2 regions of the Pseudoalteromonas sp. NJ631 genome follow, and region 2 is predicted to be linked to the other one. Evidence: predicted binding sites of a transcription regulator. Region 2 holds the regulator's gene; the other holds the start of a gene.
What was found. The regulator FliA, encoded in region 2, starts transcription of late flagellar genes. The targets are predictions, from matches to a motif close to CTAAAGNTNNNNNNNNNNNNGCCGATA.

Region 1: A587_RS0122705 (DUF5610 domain-containing protein) is a predicted target of FliA. The motif match lies at 9,732-9,758, and genes of this name have one in related genera.

Annotation. Positions count from the first base shown of each region.
Region 1 covers NZ_AKXJ01000022.1:566-12,620, reverse strand. Annotated here, with positions in the region: gene gspK (type II secretion system minor pseudopilin GspK) at 1-98, shown strand, start outside; gene gspL (type II secretion system protein GspL) at 95-1,300, shown strand; gene gspM (type II secretion system protein GspM) at 1,297-1,770, shown strand; gene A587_RS0122755 (type II secretion system protein N) at 1,773-2,531, shown strand; gene A587_RS0122750 (UPF0149 family protein) at 2,849-3,418, shown strand; gene A587_RS0122745 (hypothetical protein) at 3,430-3,633, opposite strand; gene A587_RS0122740 (hypothetical protein) at 3,633-3,992, opposite strand; gene ccoG (cytochrome c oxidase accessory protein CcoG) at 4,242-5,699, shown strand; gene A587_RS0122730 (serine/threonine protein kinase) at 5,749-6,723, shown strand; gene A587_RS0122725 (thiol:disulfide interchange protein DsbA/DsbL) at 6,740-7,363, shown strand; gene A587_RS0122720 (thiol:disulfide interchange protein DsbA/DsbL) at 7,382-8,011, shown strand; gene A587_RS0122715 (DUF523 domain-containing protein) at 8,060-8,524, shown strand; gene trmA (tRNA (uridine(54)-C5)-methyltransferase TrmA) at 8,528-9,622, opposite strand; gene A587_RS0122705 (DUF5610 domain-containing protein) at 9,787-10,914, shown strand; gene murI (glutamate racemase) at 10,978-11,754, shown strand; gene A587_RS0122695 (RNA recognition motif domain-containing protein) at 11,755-12,055, opposite strand, start outside.
Region 2 covers NZ_AKXJ01000007.1:85,106-97,160, forward strand. Annotated here, with positions in the region: gene A587_RS0113565 (DUF2802 domain-containing protein) at 153-584, opposite strand; gene A587_RS0113570 (chemotaxis protein CheW) at 585-1,082, opposite strand; gene A587_RS0113575 (chemotaxis protein CheW) at 1,107-1,868, opposite strand; gene A587_RS0113580 (ParA family protein) at 1,877-2,647, opposite strand; partial or broken gene A587_RS24080 (protein-glutamate methylesterase/protein-glutamine glutaminase) at 2,775-3,864, opposite strand; gene A587_RS0113590 (chemotaxis protein CheA) at 3,939-6,164, opposite strand; gene A587_RS0113595 (protein phosphatase CheZ) at 6,178-6,954, opposite strand; gene cheY (chemotaxis response regulator CheY) at 6,974-7,357, opposite strand; gene A587_RS0113605 (RNA polymerase sigma factor FliA) at 7,400-8,134, opposite strand; gene A587_RS0113610 (MinD/ParA family protein) at 8,137-8,997, opposite strand; gene flhF (flagellar biosynthesis protein FlhF) at 8,990-10,465, opposite strand; gene flhA (flagellar biosynthesis protein FlhA) at 10,485-12,055, opposite strand, start outside.

The sequences.
Region 1 (12,055 bases), on a different contig from region 2:
CTGTGTTTGATGAGCGACGCTTTTCTCTCACATCAATTATAGAAACAAAAGATGGTAAAGCGTACGTGCTTGCTCGTAAATTTGGAGGCGTAGAGTGACAGAACAATTATTGATCCGTGTGGATCAGTCACACCAGGCGACAATACACTGGTTAGTGTGGTCAACAGAACAACAACAAATTATTGCCAGTGGTGAACTAGAAGGGAGTGAACAGCTTGGTAGCCTTGCCGAAAAAGCGCAAACGAGACCGGTTGTATTGTTACTACCAGCGACTGCGGTACAGTTACGCACGCTAGAATTACCAGCAAAATGGAATAGGAAACTAGAGCAAGCCTTACCGTTTATGCTTGAGGAACATGTTGCGACCGACATCGATGCGCTATTTATCGCGATTGGTAAACCGGGCATGAAAGCCGACACACATACTATAGATGTTGCGATTTGTGATAGCAGTTGGCTACAAAGCTGGTTTAGTGCCTTCGATGATGCAGGGATCAGTGTAAGTAAAGCGCTACCGGATGCTCTATGTTTGCCGCTTCATGAAGAGATGACTAGTGCCGTGCAGTTAGGTCAGCAATGGCTATTCAAACACAATGCTTGGCAAGTTGGCACTGCTGAACTTAGCTGGGTCAACGAGTACCTAACCATTGCGGGTGTTAAGCAGCTGGCGCATTTTAGCCCGGCAAGCGATTTCTCAGAAACGATAACGCTTACAGCGCAACAACAAGATTACGATTTACCTTTAGCCATCTTCGCAAAATCGCTATCAAACATTGATTTTAATTTGCGTCAAGGTCGGTTCGCTGCGAAGAAAAAGCAGCCGCAGTGGTGGCGTGACTGGCGCAGTGGACTAATAGCGGCGAGTGTGGCAGTAGTGAGCTTTATCGCAATTAAAGGCACTCAGCTGTATGTAATAAGTCATCAAGCTAATCAGCTAGAAACCCAAGCGGTCGCTATGTATCAACAGGCATTTCCAAATAAAGTAGTACGTCCGCACTTATTGAAAAAACAGATCCAAAATGAGCTTGATGCGTTATCTGGCACGGAGCAGGGCGGTTTGCTCGAATTAACTAATCACTTTGTGGCGATTTATGAAGAGGTCGATGCTTTCGCTCCTGAAACGCTGCGTTATGACAAACGTAGGAATGAACTCAGAATTAGAGCGCGCGCAAAAGAGTTTCAGGTATTTGGTCAGGTCAAAGCAATTTTAGAGCAACGCGGTGTAAGTGTTGAACAGGGCGCCCTGAACAATGATGGTGACTTTGTGGTGGGTGAAATTCGCATTCGAGGTGCAGCATGAAGCAGCAAGTAGTGAACTATTGGCGTGGTTTAAAAGAGCAAGAACAAAAACTGTTGATTGTTGCTGGCGTTATTTTTGTCGTTTTTGTTCTAGTAATGGGTATATTCAAACCTTTGAATCAGGCTGTCAGCGATGCCGAAGCTAAGCTAAAACGTAACCATGAACTCGTAAATTGGGTTGGTCAAAGCGTGAGTAAGCTGAAATCTAGCAGTCCCGCACAGGTGATTAGCGGCGGCAATATCAGCCAGATAGTCAATAACACCCGTGGCCGCTTTCAAATTGATATCAGCAAAATGCAACCTAGTGGCGAAAGCTTGCGTTTAACCATCGATGATGTGGAATTTAATAAACTTGTTGCTTGGATAGATGAACTGACAAATAAGCATGGAGTAAAAGTAGAAAACCTAGACCTTACACAAGGGAATTTACCTGGCTTTGTGCGTGTTAGTCGCTTGGTTTTAGAGAAATAATTATGAAAAAAACACTATCTCTACTCATTATATTTTTACTCGCATTTATTATTTTTAGTGCTTTTACTATGCCTGCAGCGGTGTTGCTGCAAGTTTTTAAAGGCCAATTGCCAGCTAATTTGCAGCTAGGTGCAGTAAATGGTTCTGTTTGGCATGGTCAAGTGAGCGGTGTGAGATTTAATAACATTCAATTGAATCAGGTTAAGTGGGAGCTTGAACCGTCGTCATTACTACTCGGTGAGTTGGCAGGCAATGTACAGTTTGGTAATGCGAGAGATAAAAATGAGATCTCAGGAAAAGCTAATTTCTCATCGAATTTAGTAAGTAAATCCGTGACGGTAAATAATGCCTCACTTCGTTTCAGTGTTGAGCAGGCTATGGACCAAGTAACTCTGCCATTGCCGGTTGATGCCAAAGGGCGCGTTATTGTCAATGTGAAGGAGTACCAAAGTGGTGCACCGTACTGCGAAGGACTAAATGGTGAGATAAGTAGTCCAAATATTGATGTTAAAGGCATGAATGGTTGGTTTAGTATCGGCGACCTTAGCGGTCAGCTCGATTGTAAATCAGGAGATATTGCCGTGGTTGTTGACCCTGAAAACCGCTTGGGCTTACAGGCTGATGCGACACTAGCTGCCAATTTCCAGTTTCGCGTGTCTGGTAATATCAAGCCAGATGCGAGTCTACCAAAAGAAGTACACGATGCGGTTAAGTTTTTGGGTAGACCGGATGGCGAAGGTCGTTATCCAGTAAATTTATAATATACTTCTGTCATATCAGACTTTAGTTATACCAATTTGCTTAATAAAGTGACCTATTTTGAGGCGAGAAAATCTTGTCGATAACACCGCTACCGCGTCCTGCTATCGCCAAGGTACCTACATCCATGTAGGCAAGGCGAAAATTTTGCTATTTAGTTGTTCTAAATGAGAAATTTTTAACGCAGGTAGCGTAAGATTTGCTCCTTCAAATTGAGCAAGTATTAAGACTAATTGGTATTAATCTAATCTCAGGTTAGTTATTAATATAAAAGCATTTTTGTAGGCGCTGAGACGGCGCCTAAGTTCAAGGCAACACTATGCACGACTTCTCTTTTACTGCAGCTGATCAGCTGAATTTAGAAAACTACTTTTCTGCGCGCAAACTTTCTATTGATATTGCTTTTTTACAAGGATATCTATTTGCTACCTGTATAGACCCAAACGGTATCGAGGTAGATAAGTGGCTTAAGACTTTAACCAACGCAGATCCCGAACTAGATGAGAGTATTGCATTTGCATTGATGGCTTTACATCATGAGATTTCTGAGCAGGTATACGAAACTGAATTTCAATTGCCTTGGAATGGTGAAACACCACTTGAGCAAAAAATTAATTGGGCCGAAGGGTTTTTAATGGCGGCGACGCCCTTTTATGAGCAATTGATGTCCAGTCCGCTCGCCGACGATATTAAACAAGCTTTGCAAGTGAGCACAGAACAACTGGGGCTTTTTGCACTTGGTGAGCAACAGTTAACGATTTACTGTGACAAAGTAGGACAGTCACTGACCGAGTTCCAACTAACTCAAGCGCAATTGGCTGACGAGTTTGCCGCTTCTTATGCTGAGTTAGTCGAAGTCGCCGCAGTGAATAGCGGACTATTTGAATAATCAAAGGTTCTTTACGCGAGATCTAACTCGATAAATGTGCAACCCTGTTGGCATTGTGCCACAGCTCTATTTGATGTCGATTGGCTTAAACTGAGTGCAATGGGTTGCTGACAGCTTGGGCAATTGACAACACGACCCTGACTAAGCTTTTTGATGAGTGCTTTTTGATCGTTAAAGGATTTTGCCGACTTTTTATTTAATTGACTAAAGTCCATTATAATCCCTTTGCTTCATGAATGGCTTGCTCTGCAATTTCACAGATTTTGACAAGATCAGGGCCGTAAAAATACAAGTTATAGTCGTTTTCTTTACAATACTTGAGGTGGAAAAGCCTTACTTTTTCATCTGTTGCAAGGGCTTCATCAATATAGCGCTTTTCGTCATCTGTCATGGTAATTGCTTTTACGACGTTGGCTCTGGCGATTCTTGCGGCCGTACTGCGTTGTACTTTGCTGGACTCGCTTAGCACTTCAACGCCTTGACCGAGTAATCTATCTCTTGGCTCTTTAATCAATGGATGATCCACAGTAAACAGAGCAACGACTATAATGGCTAATACTAAGAATTTTTTCATAATCTGACGCTGATTTGATCTAGCTAACAAAAATCTTGTTCCTAGTGTAATAAACTTGTCTGTCAGGTCGCAACAAGTCTCTCATCATTTATGGTGGGTTTTAGCTCAACTTACTATTAATCATAGAGTTTCAAAGCGTATAATAGTAAGCGCTAAACTATGTCATGGGGCACATTGCAATAGTTTAGCCTGTATTTTTCAAGGTCACTGTAGCAAGTGCATCTCGTTCCAAAGCACTAAGGAGCTTCCATGGAGAACGAAAGAATCAAGGTTAAAAACATACCGTCTGAAGTAAAAATTCAAAAGCCAATAGGTGGCACTGAAGGGAAATCGCTCAATAGCTCTACGCCCGATCGTTTTAATCCTCGTAATCGCATATATGTCCGGGCGGTGTCTGGCCTACATCAACTGCTAAGAAGGCGTATCGGCTTTATTGGTATGTTGGCATTTATGGCTTTACCTTGGTTAAACTTTCACGGCCATCAAGCGGTGTTGTTCGATATTTTTGAGCAGAAGTTTAATATTTTTGGCATGACACTATGGCCACAAGATCTGACTATCTTTGCTTTTATTCTGATGATAGCGGCATTTGCTCTGTTCTTGGTGACCACCTTCTATGGCCGGGTATGGTGCGGCTACACCTGCCCGCAAACCGTTTGGACGTTTATTTTTATTTGGTTTGAAGAAAAATTTGAAGGAACAGCAAACCAACGGAAAAAATTAGATCAGAGACCGATGGATTTTGACAAGTTTTGGCGAAAAACGGCAAAACACGGTAGCTGGATACTCTTTTCACTGTATACCGCAATTACTTTTGTTGGTTACTTTACCCCAATCCGCTCGTTGATCCCTGATTTACTTACTTTTTCTGCAGGCTTTTATTCCGTCATTAGCATTATTGTGTTTACCATTTGTACCTATGGTAATGCTGGCTGGATGAGGGAAATTATGTGTTTACATATCTGTCCTTACTCTCGCTTCCAATCAGCCATGTTTGATAAAGATACGTTCACCGTTGCCTATGATAGCGAACGAGGTGAAAGTCGAGGTCCTCGAGGACGCAAACAAGATCCAAAAGCGCTAGGCCTAGGAGATTGTATCGATTGCAACCTGTGCGTTCAGGTGTGTCCTACCGGTATCGATATTCGTAATGGCTTGCAATATGAATGCATCAACTGTGGTGCGTGTATTGATGCCTGTGATGGTGTTATGGATAAGATGAACTACCCGCGCGGATTGATTGCTTACACTACAGAGCGCAATTTAGAATCATCCAGCGAAAAGACCAAACCAGTACGTGGTAAATTAATCGGTTATTTAATGATTCTGGTCGTTATCACGGGTGCATTAGTTGCGAACATTGCGATGCGTAAGCCGATGGATCTTGATATTATTCGGGATAGAAATCAGCTTTATCGTGTCAATATTGAGGGATTGGTAGAAAATACCTATACCTTGAAAGTGATAAACAAAGCGCAAGTTGAGCAGAAATTTTCTATTGCAATAACAGGTCTAAGTAATTATCAAGTGATCGGTAAGCAAGAGGTGCACTTAGCTGCAGGCACGACATTAGATGTGCCACTCTCTGTTGTGATTGATCCATATGATTTGAAAAAGCCAGTCACTGAATTTGAGTTTGTGCTTATTAACCAAGACGCTCCTGAAGAGCGGCTGGCGCAGCCGACCAATTTCTTCAAAGGAAGATAATAGAGTAAGGTAAAAGCGAGGTATAAAACCTCGCTTTTTTATAAACATTATGAACGATTTTAGTTTTAACGCGTTGACACCGGATCTTATTTTAGATGCGATTGAGGCACTTGAGATATATCCGACAACGGGATTATTGGCCTTAAACAGCTATGAAAACCGTGTTTATCAATTTGGTGCTGAGGACGGCAAGCGTTATGTGGTGAAGTTTTACCGCCCAGCGCGTTGGACGGATGAACAAATTTTAGAAGAGCATGAATTCGCATTGGCAGCGAAGGAAGCTGAAGTGCCTGTTGTAGCGCCTTTACTTATTACTGGGCGTAGTCTGCATTTTTATGAAGGTTATCGCTATACGTTGTTTCCAAGCGTTGGTGGACGCCAGTTCGAGCTCGATAATCTAGACCATTTAGAAATTTTAGGCCGTTACCTAGGGCGCTTGCATTGTCTGTCGGCTGAGCGAGCATTCGAGCATAGACCACAGCTCAATACCCAGCGTTTTTTGGTTGATGCGCAACAAACACTGCTAAAAAGCCAGTTAGTGCCTAGTCATCTACATACTCCATTTGTTACTATTCTTGAGCAAGTTATTAACAAAGCAACCTCAAAGTATCAAGTTGCCAAAACACTTCGGCTTCATGGGGATTGTCATGCTGGAAATTTATTGTGGTCTAGAGATCAATTGATGTTGGTGGATCTTGACGATTGTCAGCAAGGCCCTGCAATACAGGACTTGTGGATGATGTTAAATGGCGACCGCAACGAGCAATTGGTACAGTTAGATACCCTACTTATGGGTTACGAAGAATTTATGCCGTTTGATTCAAAAGAGCTTGCGTTAATTGAGCCGCTACGTGCCATGAGAATGGTGAATTATATGGCTTGGTTGGCACAGCGCTGGCAGGATCCTGCATTCGAACGGAACTTTTCTTGGTTTGCGACAGACAAATACTGGGAACAACAGATCTTAGCGTTAAAAGAGCAATTTGCTGCATTAGATGAACCAAGTTTGAGCCTATTTCCTTAAAATTAGAGAGAGTAACATGCTAAAAAAATTAAAAATCGCACTTATTGCATTACTTTTGCCCATTGCTGCGATGGCTTCAGACTTTACCGAAGGTGAGCACTACACAACCTTAACAACCGAACAGAGTGAATCAGAGAAAGTTACCGAGTTTTTCTCCTTTTACTGTCCGCACTGTTTCCGCTTTGAGCCAATTGCTAAAGCGATTGAAAAGAATTTACCTGAGGGGGCGTACTTTGAAAAAAGCCATGTGAACTTCCTGCGAGGCGTTCCTACAGAAACGCAGAGCAACCTAAGCTATGCCTATATTATTGCTGATCAAGCAGGCAAAGCGGATGTGATTGCTGAGAAGATTTTTAATGCTATTCATGTTGAAAGAAACAAACTGTTAGACATTAAAGATTTGAAAACGCTAATGGAGTTAAATGGGATTTCTGCTGAAAAGTTTGATCAGGCTGTAACGAGCATGCCAGTAGTGAGTGCTGAAAATAACATGCTTAAAGCACAAGAAAAGTTTTCTGAAGCGGGTGCGCTTACAGGCGTTCCAACTTTTATCGTAAACGACAAATACAGAATCGAAATGAAAGGTATCAAGAGCCAAGAGCAGCTTGATGAATTGATCGCATATCTATTAAAAAAATAAGGACTGGAGAAAGTTAGTATGTTGAAAGTATTAAAAGGCTTAGCGGTTGCACTAATGCTTCCTCTTCTTGCTCAGGCTGCGCCATTTGAAGAAGGTGTACATTATGAAGTTATTGCCGAGCGTGGCACGAAAAAGCCTGAGGTAATGGAGTATTTTTCTTTTTATTGTCCAGCCTGTAACGCAATGGAAAATTTAATCGTTGACGTTAAACCAAAGCTAGATGAGGGCGTTAAGTTTAAAAAGAGTCACATAGATTTTGTTGGTCCAAGAGAGCCTGAGATCCAACAGGTGTTGGCGCAAGCACTTGCAACTGCAGAAGTGCTGCCTCAAAAAGACAAGATAATTGCAGCCATGTTTAATCACATTCATGGCAAGCGTGCAAAAATCAATGAACTTGCTGATGTAAAAGATATCTTTATTGCGCAAGGTGTTGAAGAAGAGAAATTTGATAAACTTTATGCTAGTTTCTCCGTTCGTACCAAAACATCAAAAATGCAGCGTATGCAGAAGACCCTTTCTGATAAAGGCGCGCTAACAGGGGTACCAATGTTCGTGGTAAACGGTAAATACAAGCTATTGCTTCGAGAGTCTGGTACGACTAAGCCTGAGCAAATTGCTGCTTTGGTGAATTATTTAGCAAAGAAATAAAACCTAATTTGTATTAGACTAGCCCTGCAATTGTTGCGGGGCTTTTTTATGTTTAAGATTTTAGTTTCTAGTTGTTTATTAGGTTACCCGGTGAGGTATGACGCCTCTTCACAAAGCCTTCAAGACAATACCTTGCAGTATTGGCGGCAAAAAAATTGGGTCTTACCGCTATGCCCTGAAGTATCAGGTGGTTTACCAACCCCTCGTCCATCGGCTGAAATAGTAGATGGTAAAGTTTTGAGTAAACAAGGGGATGATTTTACCTCTGCGTTTGAACTCGGTGCTAAAAAAGCGCTAGCGGCTTGTCTTCAGCACGATATAAAGTTTGCGTTGTTAAAAGAGTCCAGTCCGTCTTGCGGCAGCAATCTGATTTACGATGGTAGTCATAAAGGTATAAAAATAGTAGGGCAGGGGCTGACGGCGTCTTTATTGCAGCAATCCGGTATTCAAGTCTTTAGCGAAACTCAACTGCCAGCACTTATCACAGCGATGGCAGCCAGTCGTAATCGTTAGAGATCACTTTCTCACTAAGTAAACGCCAGATTCAATATGATGGGTATAAGGGAACTGATCGAAAATCGCCATACGTGCGATTTTATGTGTTTCACATAACAAGGCTAAATCACGCTCTAACGTGTCTGGATTGCATGAGATATAAATAATGTTGTCGTAGTTGCTAACTAAGCGACAGGTCAATTCATCCATACCAGCACGAGGCGGGTCGACAAGAATCGTTTGGCAATCATAGGACTGTAAATCAATACCATCTAATCGAGAAAACTTCTGCCCTTTCATGGCTTGTGTAAACTCTTCACTCGACATACGAATAATATCTAAGTTATCGACTTTGTTTGCTGCAATATTAAATTGTGCAGACTTTACTGATGATTTAGAGATCTCAGTAGCCAGCACTTTATTGAATGAACCAGCCAGTGCAATTGAAAAGTTACCGTTACCACAATAAAGCTCAAGTAGATCGTTGCTTAGCGGTTCACTAATGGACTGCGCCCAAGCTAGCATTTTCTGATTCACTTCCGCATTCGGTTGCGTAAAGCTGTTCTCAACCTGCTGATAAATATATTCTTTACCGTCAACGCTTAGCTTTTCAGTTACATAGTCATTGCCAAACACAATCTTTTGTTTTCTAGCACGACCTATAAAATCAACTTTGTAGGTTTGTTGCAACTCGGCTCTTAATGTCTGCATGGCAGTTTGCCACGCTTCATCTAACTGCTTGTGATAAAGTAAGCTGATCAGTACTTCACCGCTCAGCGTAGTGAGATAGTCGATCTGAAACAGTTTACGACGCAATATTTCGTTGCCTTTCAGCTGATGTATCATCACCTGCATCATTTCATTGACAAGCAGCGCACCAGGATCAAAGCTATCAACACGGATCTTTTCTTTTGTTTGCTGGTCAAACATGATGTGAAACAGATCTTCACCCTCATGCCATACTCTAAATTCACAGCGCTGGCGGTAATGGCGAGTTGCAGACTCATACACTTCAAGTGCTGGTGCATTAAACTGTGCAAATTGTGTTGTGATACGCTCAGCTTTATCTGCTAACTGTTGCTCGTATGCTGAATCATCAATTTTTATTACTGCCATGCTAAAACCATCTATGTTGAATTAAGAGGCGCTATTTTAGGGAGCGTTGCTAATTTGTCCAGTCTAGCATCACTGATGCGTCTGGTTTGCTGTTTTTTTAATCATTATACTTTAGCTTTGCGCAAATATGCCGATAATCTAACTAATATATTGGAGGGCATACCATGAAAATCGGGCAATTAAATCAGTTGCTCAATCCAGCGATGCAGCATAAGCCTGGAAAGAGCAAAGGGATAGGACCAAATATCCAAATTAATTCAGACAGCTATGCGGGGAATAAATCTAAGCTAGCGGCTAAAATTCTTGATGATAAGCTTGCAGAAGCGTTGGGGATTGAGAAGCCGACACAAGATAAAAAAGACAAGCCACTATTTGATTTTGAATCTATTGTCAAAAATGTACTCGATTTTGTTCAGGGTGCAGTGAAGAAAGCCAAAGTCGACGGCAAAAATGATGACGAATTGAAATCCATGCTCGATGGGGCACGTAAGGGCGTGCTACAGGGGATTGATGAAGCCAGCGAAGAGTTAAAAGGCATGGGCGCTTTCAATCCCGACATCGAAGATGGTATTGAAAAGTCACGAGAAGGGATTTTTAAAGGTTTAGATGATTTTGAAAAAGAGCTGTTTGAAGAAAAGTCGCCAAAGGCATTAGCGATCAGTGCCGCACAGTTTGCGAGCCTCTCTAATCAGGCTGAATATGCATTTACTACAGCTGAAGGGGATGAAGTCGTTATTTCATTCTCCGATGCGTATGCTCAGGGGGCCGCTGCGAGTGTCGCGCAAAAAGGTAATGATTATGGCATGGCATATGGCACTAAGTCCTCTCATGAGGTTAGTTTCTCAATTAAGGTAAATGGTGAGCTGAACGAAGAGGAGCAGCAGGCAATTAACGATATGATGGAAGATATCCGTAATGTCAGTGATTCTTTTTTCGGTGGTGAATACGATGAAGCTTTCGATTTGGCAAAGTCGCTTAGCTTAAACTCTGATCAGATCACTAATTTCACGATGGATCTAAGACAAAGTAAAACGTCTGCTGCGATTGCTCAATATCAGCAAGGCAATCCAATGAAGGAGTTAGAGAAGGCATTTATGCCACTGAATAAGCAGTTAGCAGATGTGCAAGAGCAAGCTAAGGGACTCAATGCCGATAATGAGTTGCCAAACCTGCTTGCTTGGATGAATGAAGGTCAGTCGAGACTAAATGAGTTTCTGGATTATGCTAGTAGCTTTTTTAGTAAACTGAATGAACTAAATAAAGAGCAAGTAGAGCAAAAACAAACAAGCTAAGCCAGTTTATTTTCGCGAGGACTCATGGCAAACTTCATACTTCTTTGATTTGAGGTATGAAGTTTGTCGCATATTTTGGTTTTCGATTCAGGGATCGGTGGCACCAGTGTGCTGTCGCACTTAAAGGCATGTTTGCAGGGTGTTTCATTTAGTTATGTTATGGACAACGCTTTTCTCCCATATGGCCTTCAGCCTCAAGAGCTAATCAAATCACGTATCAAGGGGCTTATTTGTTGGCAACAGCAATGCTTGGGCAATGTTGATCTTATCGTTATTGCATGTAATACCGCTTCAACATACGCATTAGAAGAAGCCAGAAAACATACCCATATTCCAATTATAGGCGTTGTTCCCGCTGTTAAGCCTGCTGCGTCTAGTTCAAAGACCAAGCACATCGCACTATTGGCAACACCTGCAACGTCAAATAATGCTTATACGCATAAGCTCATCATGGATTTTACCTCAGGTTGTAAAGTTGAAACTTTGCATTCAACGGAGCTTGTAAGGATCGCTGAGTACTTTTATTGGCATAACGAGTTGGATAAAGAGGCACTTTGCGCGGAAATAGCTCGGCTTAACATTCCTGCCACTGTTGATAGGCTAGTGTTGGGATGTACACATTTTCCTTTGATAGCTCACGATATCAAGAATTGCTTACAGAAGCATGTTGAGCTGGTTGATTCAGGCAAAGCAATAGCCAATCGCGCAGTGTCATTGCTGGGAAGTCAAATAGTAGTAGGGGAAAAGGTGCCGAGTGCATCGGAAGTACGTTTCTATGCAACGGCACCAGTAATAGGTAATAAAGAAGCAATCTCTATTATTAATTTAAATAAAGATTAATTAAGCGGGTGAGTGATCCATCTCACTTTCAGGCTTTTGCTTTGCTTCTCTTACTTTTAATGTACGCTGTTGAAATTCACGTTCATTGAGTTGAGTAATCGCCTTTTCTGCATCTTGCTTAGACATCTCAACAAAACCAAAACCACGTCGTTTGCCTGTGTTTTTATCCTTAAGTAGACGAACTGAAAATACTTGCCCTTGCTCTTCGAAAAGTTCGCGGACAACATGTTCGTTGGCTCGATATGGTAGATTACCTACATATAATGTAGTAGTTGATAAGTTTGATTGTTTTTCTTGTTGT
Region 2 (12,055 bases):
AGGGGAACTCAAAGGGCAGCGCTTGATTGGAATTTCTTCTGTGTTATCGCCTAACTTACATAGAATAACTAAGCTACGCAGGCTCTGCCTTGTATAAATACCAATCAAACTGCTGCAAAAACAAACTTGAAAGGTCAACAGGCCCTAGACAATCATTTTGATTTGTTATGTAAAGACATGAGCAGCTCCGCCTCAGCTCTTGGCAACTCACACTCGCGCATCACCTCTTCAATATCAGCGCCAAGTTCCACCATTTTCACGGCACGAGAATACATTTTTGCGTCGGGATCATCATATTTTTGTGCTGCTTGCTGATTCGCAACATCATTTAATTCTTGCTCGGTTGCGACCACCCGCTTACCAATACTCATGATACTGGCGCGTAACTCTGCAACTTCGCTGCGTAAAATTGCTATTTGTTGCTCAGACCCTTGTAGTGAGTTCGAAAGTTGCGCTGTTTGGCCCTGCGCATTCTGTAATTTTTTACCCAGCACAAAAACAAACCTCAAGCATACTAACGCAAGTATGCTTGAGGTTATTGATATGACGAGTAAAACGGTTTGTGCGTTTACTACTTCAGACATCTAAATATGACTCAGCTCATCCCATTCGTCATCACTTAATAGCTTATTAAGGTCGACTAAGATCAATAGCTCGCCTTCTCGGTTTGATACGCCTTGGATAAACTTAGCGCTCTCTTCAGTGCCGATGTTTGGCGCGCTGTCAATTTCCGAGCTACGTAAGTAAACCACCTCAGCAACGCTATCGACTAAGATACCAATAACTTGCTTCTCGGCTTCGATTATTACAATTCTCGAATTATCCGTCACTTCCGCACTTTGCAGACCAAACCTAGCTCGTGTGTCTATAACCGTTACAACGTTACCACGTAGATTAATGATCCCGAGTACGTAGCTTGGCGCACCTGGGACTGGTGCAATTTCGGTATAACGCAATACTTCTTGCACTTGCATTACATTGATACCGTAAGTTTCCTCTTCAAGCTTGTAAGTAACCCATTGCAATACTTCATCATTACTATCAGCATTTTTGTCTGCAGAAAGTAGTCTATCTTGGCTCATGGTTTCACTCCATCAATATACTAGTTACTGCTCTCGACTATCGAGGCCTTGTTCTAGCAAACGGTTTAAATTCTCTACATCAATCAGCGCGCACATTTTCTCTTTAATCACCCCAGCCAACCAAGGCCGTTTACCATCCGCTGTGCGCCACTTTATGTCTTCAGGCTTGAGGGTTAAATTGTTGACTAGTTTTTCTGCTAACAATCCCCAATTACTATCCCCAAGCGTAATCAAATACTGGTAATCCAGAGCATCTTCTAATTCTGGTGTTAACTTCTCAGGCATTACCCATTGCGCAGTATCAACAACATTAAGCTTTTCTTCACGATTTAGCATCACGCCTTTAAACCATTTAGGTTTACCAAAGAGTTGATTGACTTCACCCAGTTGGTGTATTCCCCCAAGTGATTTAAGCGGAACCGCCAGTGTTAAGCCTGCAACTTCAAAAAACAATGCCTGAAATTCACCTTCTTGATAGGCTTCCCTTGCAGAGACTGATTCTATCGTTGTCTGTTCTTTGATAATAGATGTATTTTCAGTGACTTCAAGATCTTGAGCTAATTTACTCGGTTGTTCTTCAATAACTTCACTCACCGACTCCTGAGGCTCTGTTGCAACGACAACTGGAAGGTCTGTGTCTTCAAGTTCGGATTCCGGCTCTTTTACTTGTTCAAGTAGCTTTGCAACTGGTGATAATTCGCATTGCTCAATCTCTGGCTCCTCTTGTAATAGGGCGCCAAGATACTGCTTCATCACCTTTTCATTTGCAAATAAATGCTTACTCATTATGCTCTCTAGCTTAACTGCTTCAAATAGTCCAATAGTGCACGATAAGCGAACACGCCTCGTGATTTAGGACAAAATTGTACTGGGACTTGCTGTGCAAGACTCGCATCCCTAAATTTGGTATCTACGGGAACCACACCTGGCCAAACGGCCTCTTTGTATGTTGCTAGCAACGTTTTATACGCCTCCAACGACGCTTTGGTCCGTTTATCATACATAGTTGGAATGATAGTATATTGATACTGTTTCTGCTGTGAAGACTGCATCAGCTCCATCGTGCGCATCATTCTATCTAGTCCCTTCAACGCCAAAAATTCAGTTTGGACAGGTACTAAAATTCGCTCACTCGCTGCTAATGCGTTAACCATCAGTACCCCAAGCACTGGTGGGCAATCTAAAATAGCATAGTCATATTGATCCGCTATTTTTTCGAGCGATTTCTTTAAGATAAGCCCCATGCCCGTTTTATTACCCATACTACGATCAAGCGTAGCAATGGCCATAGTGGCAGGCAAAATATCAAGATTCTCTATGGTTGATGGGCAAAGAGACTGTAAAATTTCTTCACTCGTCATGCTGCTGCCGCGTGCAAAAATATCATACACACTGACTTCTAACTCTTCAGAATCAATACCAAAGTAATATGTCAGTGAAGCATGTGGATCAGTATCAATAAGTAAAACTCGGTGACCCTGCTCAGCAAGAATGCCTCCTAAGCTCACCGTCGTCGTGGTTTTACCCACGCCACCTTTTTGATTTGCTACTGTCCAAATTTTCACTCTATATTCCTTCGCTTATCACTATTGATTTCGTTCAATAGATACTATACCAACTCAGTGTTATTCATTCTTTTTAGACGTTTGATATTTACAAGCTTCAAGCAAAGCAACCAAGTGATGACTTAGTCTATTGGTTACCCGCTTCTTTATTAATTCTCACAGCAAAGTCTTGTAGGGCGATACTATCCGACGAAAGTCCAGCGCCAGCGACAGCTTGAGGCATACCATAAACAACACAAGTCGCTTCATCTTGCGCCCATTCCCGTTAAGACAATCGCTAACGTGTCGCCACCATAAGCTTTTGCAACACTTGCAAATGTCACATCAACGCTGGGCTTATAGGTGATCCTTGGACTATCATCTTCGAACACTTTTAGTGTCTTACTACCACCGCGATTTTCAACCAGCATTTGCTTACCACCAGGGGCTAAATAGGCCACACCAGGCATTAATCTATCACCTTGCTCAGCTTCTTTAACTTTAATCTGGCATAAACTATTCAATCTTGCTGCAAACGCAGGTGTAAATGCGGCCGGCATATGCTGGATAAGTAAAATTGGATGAGGAAAGTTTGCTGGCAGCTGGGTCAATATTGTTTGCAGTGCAACGGGTCCACCTGTTGATGTGCCAATTGCAACCAGTCCATATTTTTTACCCGATGCTCTTGCACCTGCAGCACTAGACGTACCACCAGATACCGGTCTTTGAAAACTTCTATCCGGTTGAGGGATCGTTGTTCTTCCTGTGTCAGCACGAGTTGCTCTAGGTTCGACGCGCTTTGGCGGAGTCGCAATGCTAGGGCGAGTAAAACGGCTAACGCGACGGCGGCCAATTTCCTTTACCTTATTTTGTAATGATTTAATTGCTTCTTCGCTATTACGAGCGATGTCTTCAAACTTTTTCGGTAAAAAATCTACAGCGCCCGCATCCAGTGCATCTAACGTAGCACTAGCGCCCTCACGAGTTAACGAAGAAAACATTAAGATTGGGGTCGGAGTGGCCTGCATGATCTGCTTCACCGCACTGATCCCATCAAGCACGGGCATTTCCACGTCCATCGTAATTACGTCTGGACGTAATGAAGCGGCCTTTTCAACCGCCTCCTTTCCATTAACTGCGAAATCTATAACTTTGATTTCACTGTCTTTTTCTAAAATCTCACTGACTCGACGACGAAAAAAACTAGAATCGTCTACGACTAACACTTTAACTGCCATTGGCAACGCTCTTTAATTTGCTCTACAGCAGAGCAACAAATGCTGCTCTAGAATTCGAACTACGCCTAATAAAATTAGGCGTAGTGTTTTAATAAGTTGGGGACATCAAGGATTAGCGCAATACCACCATCAGATGTGATGGTAGCACCAGCCATACCTGGCGTACCTTGTAACAACGCATCTAGTGGTTTGATTACGACTTCCTCTTGACCTATCAGAGAATCAACCACAAAACCGACTTGTTTAGTGCCAATTTGCGCAATGACAACATGGCCTTCAGCCTTTCTCATGCTCCTGTTCGCACCTTTTACCAACCAATGTTCAAGATAAAATAACGGAATTGCTTTTTCTCTCACTATGATAGTCAACTGACCATCAACCACATTCGTTTTAGTCAAATCTAAATGGAAGATCTCGTTCACGCCAGCAAGCGGTAACGCAAACGTTTGCTCTCCGACTACCACCATCAAGGTTGGCAAAATAGCCAGTGTAAGCGGTACCTTAATCTCTAATACAGTACCAACACCCAATTCTGATTGTATATTTACCGAGCCATTCAATTGAGTGATCTTCGTTTTAACAACATCCATCCCAACACCACGACCAGAAATGTCTGAGATTTGTTCTTTTGTTGAAAACCCTGGTGCAAAGATCAAATTATAGGCTTCGGTATCGGACAGTCTGCTTGCTTGATCGGAGTCAATCACGCCTTTATTTATAGCAATTTTTTTAAGCTTCTCAGGATCCATACCGGCGCCATCATCTCGAATCGTGAGAAGAATATGATCTCCCTCCTGAGATGCTGATAATGTGACCGTACCCATTCTTGGTTTGCCCGACGCTTCACGTACGTCAGGCATTTCAATGCCGTGGTCTACTGAGTTTCTCACTAAGTGGACCAATGGATCTGCAAGCGCTTCAACCAAGTTTTTATCTAAATCCGTCTCTTCACCTTGTAAAACTAGGTTGATTTCTTTTTTCAAGCTGCGAGCAAGGTCTCTCACTACTCGAGGAAAGCGACCAAATACCTTTTTGATTGGCTGCATCCGTGTTTTCATCACGGCGCCTTGCAAATCAGCAGTGACTACATCAAGGTTCGAAATAGCTTTACCCATGCTTTCGCTGTTGGTGTTATTCGCTAAGCTAACCAAACGGTTACGAACCAATACTAATTCGCCAACCATATTCATGATTTCATCAAGACGTTTAGTATCAACTCGGACCGTGGTCTCAGCTTGTGCCGCAGGTTTCTTCGCAGCGGCTGGTGTGGAAGCTTTTGCAGCCTCTGGCTCTTTTTGCGGTGCAGGAGTCGCAGGCTTAGCTTCAACTTTAGGCGCAGGCTTCGGAGCGGGTTTCGGCGCTGGTGCGGCTTTAACAGGCTCAGGTTGAGCAGGTTTAGTCTCTGAAACCTCTACTGGCAATTCATCTACCGCTTTAGGTGCACTGCCTTTACCATGAAGCTCGTCCAGCAAAGCTTCAAACTCATCGTCGGTAATTTCTTCGTCGCCAGTAGACCCACTTGGGGCTGCTGGTGAGGTTGATTTAGCCTTAGGTTCACTCGCTTCTGGGACAACAGCATCTTCCGCATTTGGTGCTCCACCGAATTTACCAACACCATGAAGTTCATCTAAGAGGTTATCGAATTCGTCATCGGTGATATCACCATCATCTGCGGTTGATACAGCTTCAGGTTTAGTTGCAGGAGCAACAGCAGGCGCATTACCTGAACCGTGCAATTCATCTAAAAGATTTTCAAATTCTTCTTCTGTTATCTCATCGATGCTAGAACCGCTATCATCGCCTGAATCAACATCAGCGTCGAATAAAATATCATCCGCACTTAAATCTGGCACCACAGGTTCTGGCTCAGAAGCAAGTTCGTCAATCACTTCACTGACTTCGTCTTCAGATGCAGGCTGGCTAAGTTTGTGGAGTGTTTCAAGCAACACTGGATCGGCCGCTTCTGGTTCCTCACGGTTTTGAATACAAGCGAACATTTCGTTGATCGTATCCAAAGATTGCAAAATAACATCCATCAGTTCGGAAGTTACTTTTCGTTGCCCTTGTCGTAGTACATCAAACACGTTCTCCGCACCGTGACAGGCATCGACCAGTTCGGTCATACCGAGGAAGCCAGCTCCACCTTTTACGGTATGGAAGCCACGGAAAATCGCATTGAGAAGTTCTTTATCTTCAGGATTATTTTCTAGTTCAACAAGCTGTTCAGATAACAGTTCTAATATTTCGCCTGCTTCAACAAGAAAGTCCTGCAAGATATCTTCATCGACTTCAAAGCTCATACACACTCTCCAACTAGAAGCCTAAACTAGATAGCAAGTCATCGACTTCGTCTTGACCAGAAACCACGTCATCTCGCGATTCAGCGTCAATAATTGGACCTTCAGGTCCAGACAATTCATCACTGATAGTCTCAGTTGTTTTTATTTCGTTTTCATTCGCTTTCACAGCAGTTGAAGGCGCTTCATCTGAAGTACCAAAAACAGTCAGGAGGTGAATGAGACTATCTTCTACTTCTCTCACAAGCTCAATGACGCGCCGAATAACCTGCCCAGTCAAATCCTGATAGTCCTGAGCCATCAGCACATTAGTCATTAAACCTTGTAATTCGTCTGTACGTGTCTTTGAAGTCTGCATAAAGCTGTCGAGATCATGACACAGAGATTTAAACTCACCGAGTTGAATGTCTCTGCTCATCAATCGATCCCAAGTGGGCTTTATTTGCGCTAACTCATCCGCTAGATTCTGCGCAAGAGGTAAGCTTTCTTCGACCGCGTCCATCGTTTTATTAGCAGCGCTTTCTGTCATTTCCATAACATAATTAAGACGCTGCTTGGCGTCAGGTATAGCCTCTGTCGTGAGATCTGAGAGTCGAGTATCGAGCTCAAAGTTCTTCAAGGACTCGTGTAATTGGCGAGTTAGCTTTCCAACTTCTGCAAATAACTCCGATTGCTCTTTGTTAGCAGCTTCTAAAATCAGCTGGTCAGCTTTTTCTTGTTCACCTTGTTCTAGAAGCTCAACAAGTTGCTTAGCTTGTTCAAGTGTAATTTGAGGCGCAGCATTTACAGACATAGGCCATATCCCCTTGCTGTTAGCCTAGTCGCTCAAATACTTTTTCAAGCTTAGTTTTGAGCGTACCCGCAGTAAACGGCTTAACAATATATCCGTTCACCCCTGCTTGCGCTGCTGCAACAATTTGTTCTTTTTTCGCTTCTGCGGTAACCATCAACACTGGAATGTGCTTAAGCTTTTCATCTGCGCGTATTGCACGAAGCAGATCAATACCTTGCATGCCCGGCATGTTCCAATCAGTTACTACAAAGTCAAACTCCTGATTTTGTAGCATCGGAAGTGCTGTACTACCATCATCAGCTTCTTGAACATTGGTAAAGCCTAAATCTCTTAATAGGTTTTTGATTATTCTTCTCATAGTAGAGAAATCATCAACCACGAGAATCTTCATGTTCTTATCCAAAACTTCCTCCAGTGAGGTTCGAACCCAACTATTTTATGTACTCTAATTTATCCAGTCATTGATTTTAGCTTTAAGCTTTATCATTGCCTGACCGTGAATTTGGCTTACTCGAGATTCACTGACATCAAGGATGGCACCAATCTCTTTTAAATTCATTTCGTCGTTATAGTAAAGTGATAAAACCAGAGCATCCCTTTCGGGTAACGCTTTGATAGCATTTACTAAAGACTCGTTAAAACGTTCATTTTTAACGTTATTAAACGGTTTGTCTAGCGCAAAATCGCTGTTTGCTGGGGTTATCACGTCTTCATCAACCCCAAGATCCTCAATCCCGATGACTTTACTTGCATTTACATCATGTAAAATATGATGGTACTCATCTAGAGATATATCAAGTTTTTCAGCGATTTCAGTGTCTTTTGGTTCTCGACCAAGGAGAGATTCGAGCTCAGATATAGCTTCTGCAACCATTCGGCTATTTTTGTGAACAGAACGAGGCGCCCAGTCACCACGACGGATTTCATCCAGCATTGCGCCTCGAATACGGATCCCCGCAAAGGTCTCGAAACTAGCACCTTTAGTTGCATCGAAATTTTTAGACGCTTCAATCAACCCAATCATACCTGACTGGATCAGATCGTCGAGTTGCACACTTGCCGGAAGTCGAGCAATCAGGTGGCACGCCACTTTTTTGACAAGTGGAGCATGCCGTTCAACCACCTTATGAATGTGGTCTGAAGTTTGATATCCCGCAGCTCTATTGACCGGAGAAGCCATAATCACCCGTTTACAAGTTGTTCAATGAAAAATTCTAGATGACCGGAAGGTTGATGCGGAATTGGCCATTTCACTGCCTTAGCGGCAAGTCCCTTAATCGCAATCGCCGCAGGAGAACTCGGAAATAAATCCACGATAGCTCTTTGTCTGCGAGAAGATTTACGCATGTTTTCGTCAAACGGTACGGTGGCCACTAATTCCAGTGCTACATCAAGAAAACGGTCTGTAACTTTTGAAAGTTTAGCAAATAATTCTTGCCCTTCACGCATACTGCGGACCATATTGGCAACAATTTTAAAACGATAGACCCCATGCTCTCTGCTCAAAACTTTGATCAACGCGTAAGCATCTGTAATAGAAGTCGGTTCATCACACACCACAACCATCACATCTTGTGCAGCTCGAGAGAAGCTCAGAACCATATCTGAGATACCAGCTGCGGTATCAACAATTAATACATCAAATTGCGTGTTAAGCTCGCTAAATGCACGAATAAGTCCTGCATGCTCTGCGGGAGTCAGCTCTACCATACTTTGAGAGCCTGAAGTCGCCGGTACAATTTTAATTCCAGCGGGACCTTCTACGAGAATCTCATCTAGTTCACATTCACCCGACAACACGTGCGACAGGTTTTTTTCTACCCTTAGACCTAACATCACATCACAGTTTGCCAAGCCCAAGTCCGCATCTAAAACGAGAACTCGCTGTCCTTGTTGGCCCATAGCGATGGCAGTATTGAGCGAGACGTTGGTTTTACCCACCCCACCTTTTCCACCGGTCACGGCTATTACTTTTACACCCTGGTTGCTATTTTGACTCATTCTACGCAGGCCACTTGCTTGATCTAAAACTGTGTTAATCATACATTCCTACTGACTCTGACGCTACAGGTACACGTCGAGAGTGCTGTGCTTTTATTCTTTTTAAATACAATTGCTCAGCCTTTTTTACTAGCTTTTGAGCATTTGCTACGCGAATGTCTTCTGGCACTCGCTGACCGTTGGTAAGATACCCTATTGGCAAGCGATTTTGAATCGCTATGCTAATTATCTCACCTAAACTTAGACTTTCATCAAGTTTTGTGAAAATACAGCCACTTAAATTTACTTTTTTGAAGTGTCTTACTGTTTCTTGTAACACATTCATTTGTGCTGTCGCACTTAATACTAAATAGCTGCGAATATCTACTCTCGCGCTACGCATAAGTGTATTTAACTGTTCAGTTAAGCGCAAATCTCTTTGACTCATTCCCGCTGTATCTATTAATACTAGACGCTTATTGCGTAAATGATAAAGCACTTCTGCAAGTTCATTTGCATCTTTAACTTGCTTAACCGGACAACCAATGATTCTACCATAGGTAGCTAACTGCTCGTAAGCGCCAATTCTATAGGTATCTGTCGTTATTAACGCCACTTTATCTGCACCGTATTTTTGTGCACCTAATGCCGCTAATTTTGCAACCGTTGTGGTTTTACCAACACCAGTTGGACCCACCATCGCAAATACTCCACCTTGGCGAAGAATATCATTGTTAGTGGTGTGCATTTGGTTGATCACCATGTTTAACAATGCATTCCAGGCTTCTTTACGAGACACATCATCAGGGATAAAGCATGCCATTTGCTCAGCGACATCTTTGTCTATGCCCATTCCTTCCAGACGGTCAACAAGACACGCACGGGTTGGATCGCGACGAGCCATTTCTTGTTTCATTAGACCAGATACTTGATGTTCAAGTAATTGACGAATAGCGTTCATTTCTTCGCGCATTGCACTCATTTCGTCAGGCTTGGCATTTAACTCGGGTAAATCATCACCAAAACCGTTGTCTAACTCATCCGACTCGCCCCAATTCTGTGGCTGCTCAAATGCATCATCATCAAAGTCAAAAGATTGGCGACGAGCTTGCTGTGGCTTCGCTTGGTGCGCCGGCGCAGCAGTTTGTGTTTTACGTTGGCTGCTTAACATTTGCTCTGTATCAATCCCCGACTGGGAGAACATAGAAGCAAGTTCTGGTGAGCGTGGGCGCGGTGCCTGACGCTCTAGCAATGCCGCTAAGCTATCGGCAACTTGCGCTTGTTTTGCTGGCTGTGCTTGGCGAGGCTCTGGACGGACAAAGCGGGTCGGAGCCTCGTTTGAGGCAGTCGCACGGGCAGCTGGAGCTTGCTTAACAGGTGCAGCGGCACGGTCATTATCAACTGCTGCGACGATTTCAACACCATCTGCTAACTTTTTGTTAGACATAATGACAGCATCTGCACCAAGCTCTTCTTTTACTTCATTTAAAGCCGTACGCATATCTTTTGCGAAGAAACGTTTAATTTTCATGTTACAGCCCCTTTATCCTCTATTGTCCAACCGAGCTCACTATCTTAATTTGTCTTTCTTCCGGCACTTCTTGATATGACATCACTCTAAGACCTGGAATCGTATGTTTAACAAATCGAGACAGCACACTTCTTAACATACCTGAGGTTAATAAGATGGAAGGTTCCCCTAGCATTTCTTGGTTGTGATGTGCTTCTCTTAATGATTCTTGAAGCCTCTCAGCCAAGCCAGGTTCAATACCTGCCCCCTCATCACCTGCGTTCTGAAGTGACTGATGCAACATCTGTTCCAACTCAGGCGCCAATGTTATGACAGGAATTTCTTCTTCGCTTCCAACGGCATCTTGAACAATCAATCTGCGTAATGAAATTCTTACCGCAGCCGTTAACACATCAGGGTCTTGGCTCCGTGGGCCGTACTCAACTAAGGTTTGTACAATCGAGCGCATATCTCGAATCGCAACGCCCTCATTAAGCAGATTTTGAAGCACTTTTACCACGGTAGTGAGTGGTAAAATATCAGGCACTAAGCCTTCAACTAATCTAGGGTGACTTTTCGCAAGCATATCTAATAGGTTTTGTACTTCTTCATGGCCAAGCAATAGTGATGCATTATTCGTCAATAATTGACTGATATGTGTCGCAACCACAGTTGCAGCATCTACTACTGTATAGCCAAGCGAATGCGCCTCATCTTTTTGGTCTGGCTTAATCCATACCGCATCTAGGCCAAATGCAGGATCTTTAGTTTCTATGCCTTTAATCGGCCCAAACACCTGCCCTGGATTAATTGCAAGTTCGTCGCCATGCTTCAACTCACCGGTTCCTGAGCCAACTCCCATTAAAGTAATATTGTATGCATTTGGATCTAGTTCTAGGTTATCGCGAATATGTACTGGCGGTACTAAAAAGCCCAGTTCCTGAGATAGCTTTTTACGCACCCCTTTAATACGACTGAGAAGCTCCCCGCCTTGGGCTTGGTCAACTAGAGGAATTAGGCGATAACCAACCTCTAAACCAATCACATCAACAGGTTGTACATCATCCCAACCAAGCTCTTTTTGATCTTGTTGATGACCTCCTTTGGCAGCAGGTCCTTTGGCAGCTTGTTCTGCCTTTTCGATTTCCGCCTTTTTCTTTTGCTGGCTTGTGTAATAGGCTATATAGCCAAGTAATACGCCTAAACCTAGGAAGGCAACATGTGGCATGCCTGGAACGAGTCCCATGGTGATCAAAATACCTGAAGCAATAGCTAGCGATTTTTCATTACCCAGTTGGCTTTTAAACTGATCGCCCATGTTGTGCGATTCATTTTGACGCGTTACGACAATTGCAGTACCAATTGAGAGTAAAAGAGAAGGAATTTGCGCGACCAGACCGTCACCAATCGTCAGCATGGTATATACTTCCATCGCGTGGCCAAAGCTTAAATCATGCTGGATCATCCCAACGAAAAGGCCACCTATTATATTAATGGCGAGGATCACGATACCTGCAATAGCATCACCTTTAACGAATTTACTTGCACCGTCCATTGACCCATAAAAGTCGGCTTCTCGAGTCACTTCTTCACGACGAGCCCGGGCGTCAT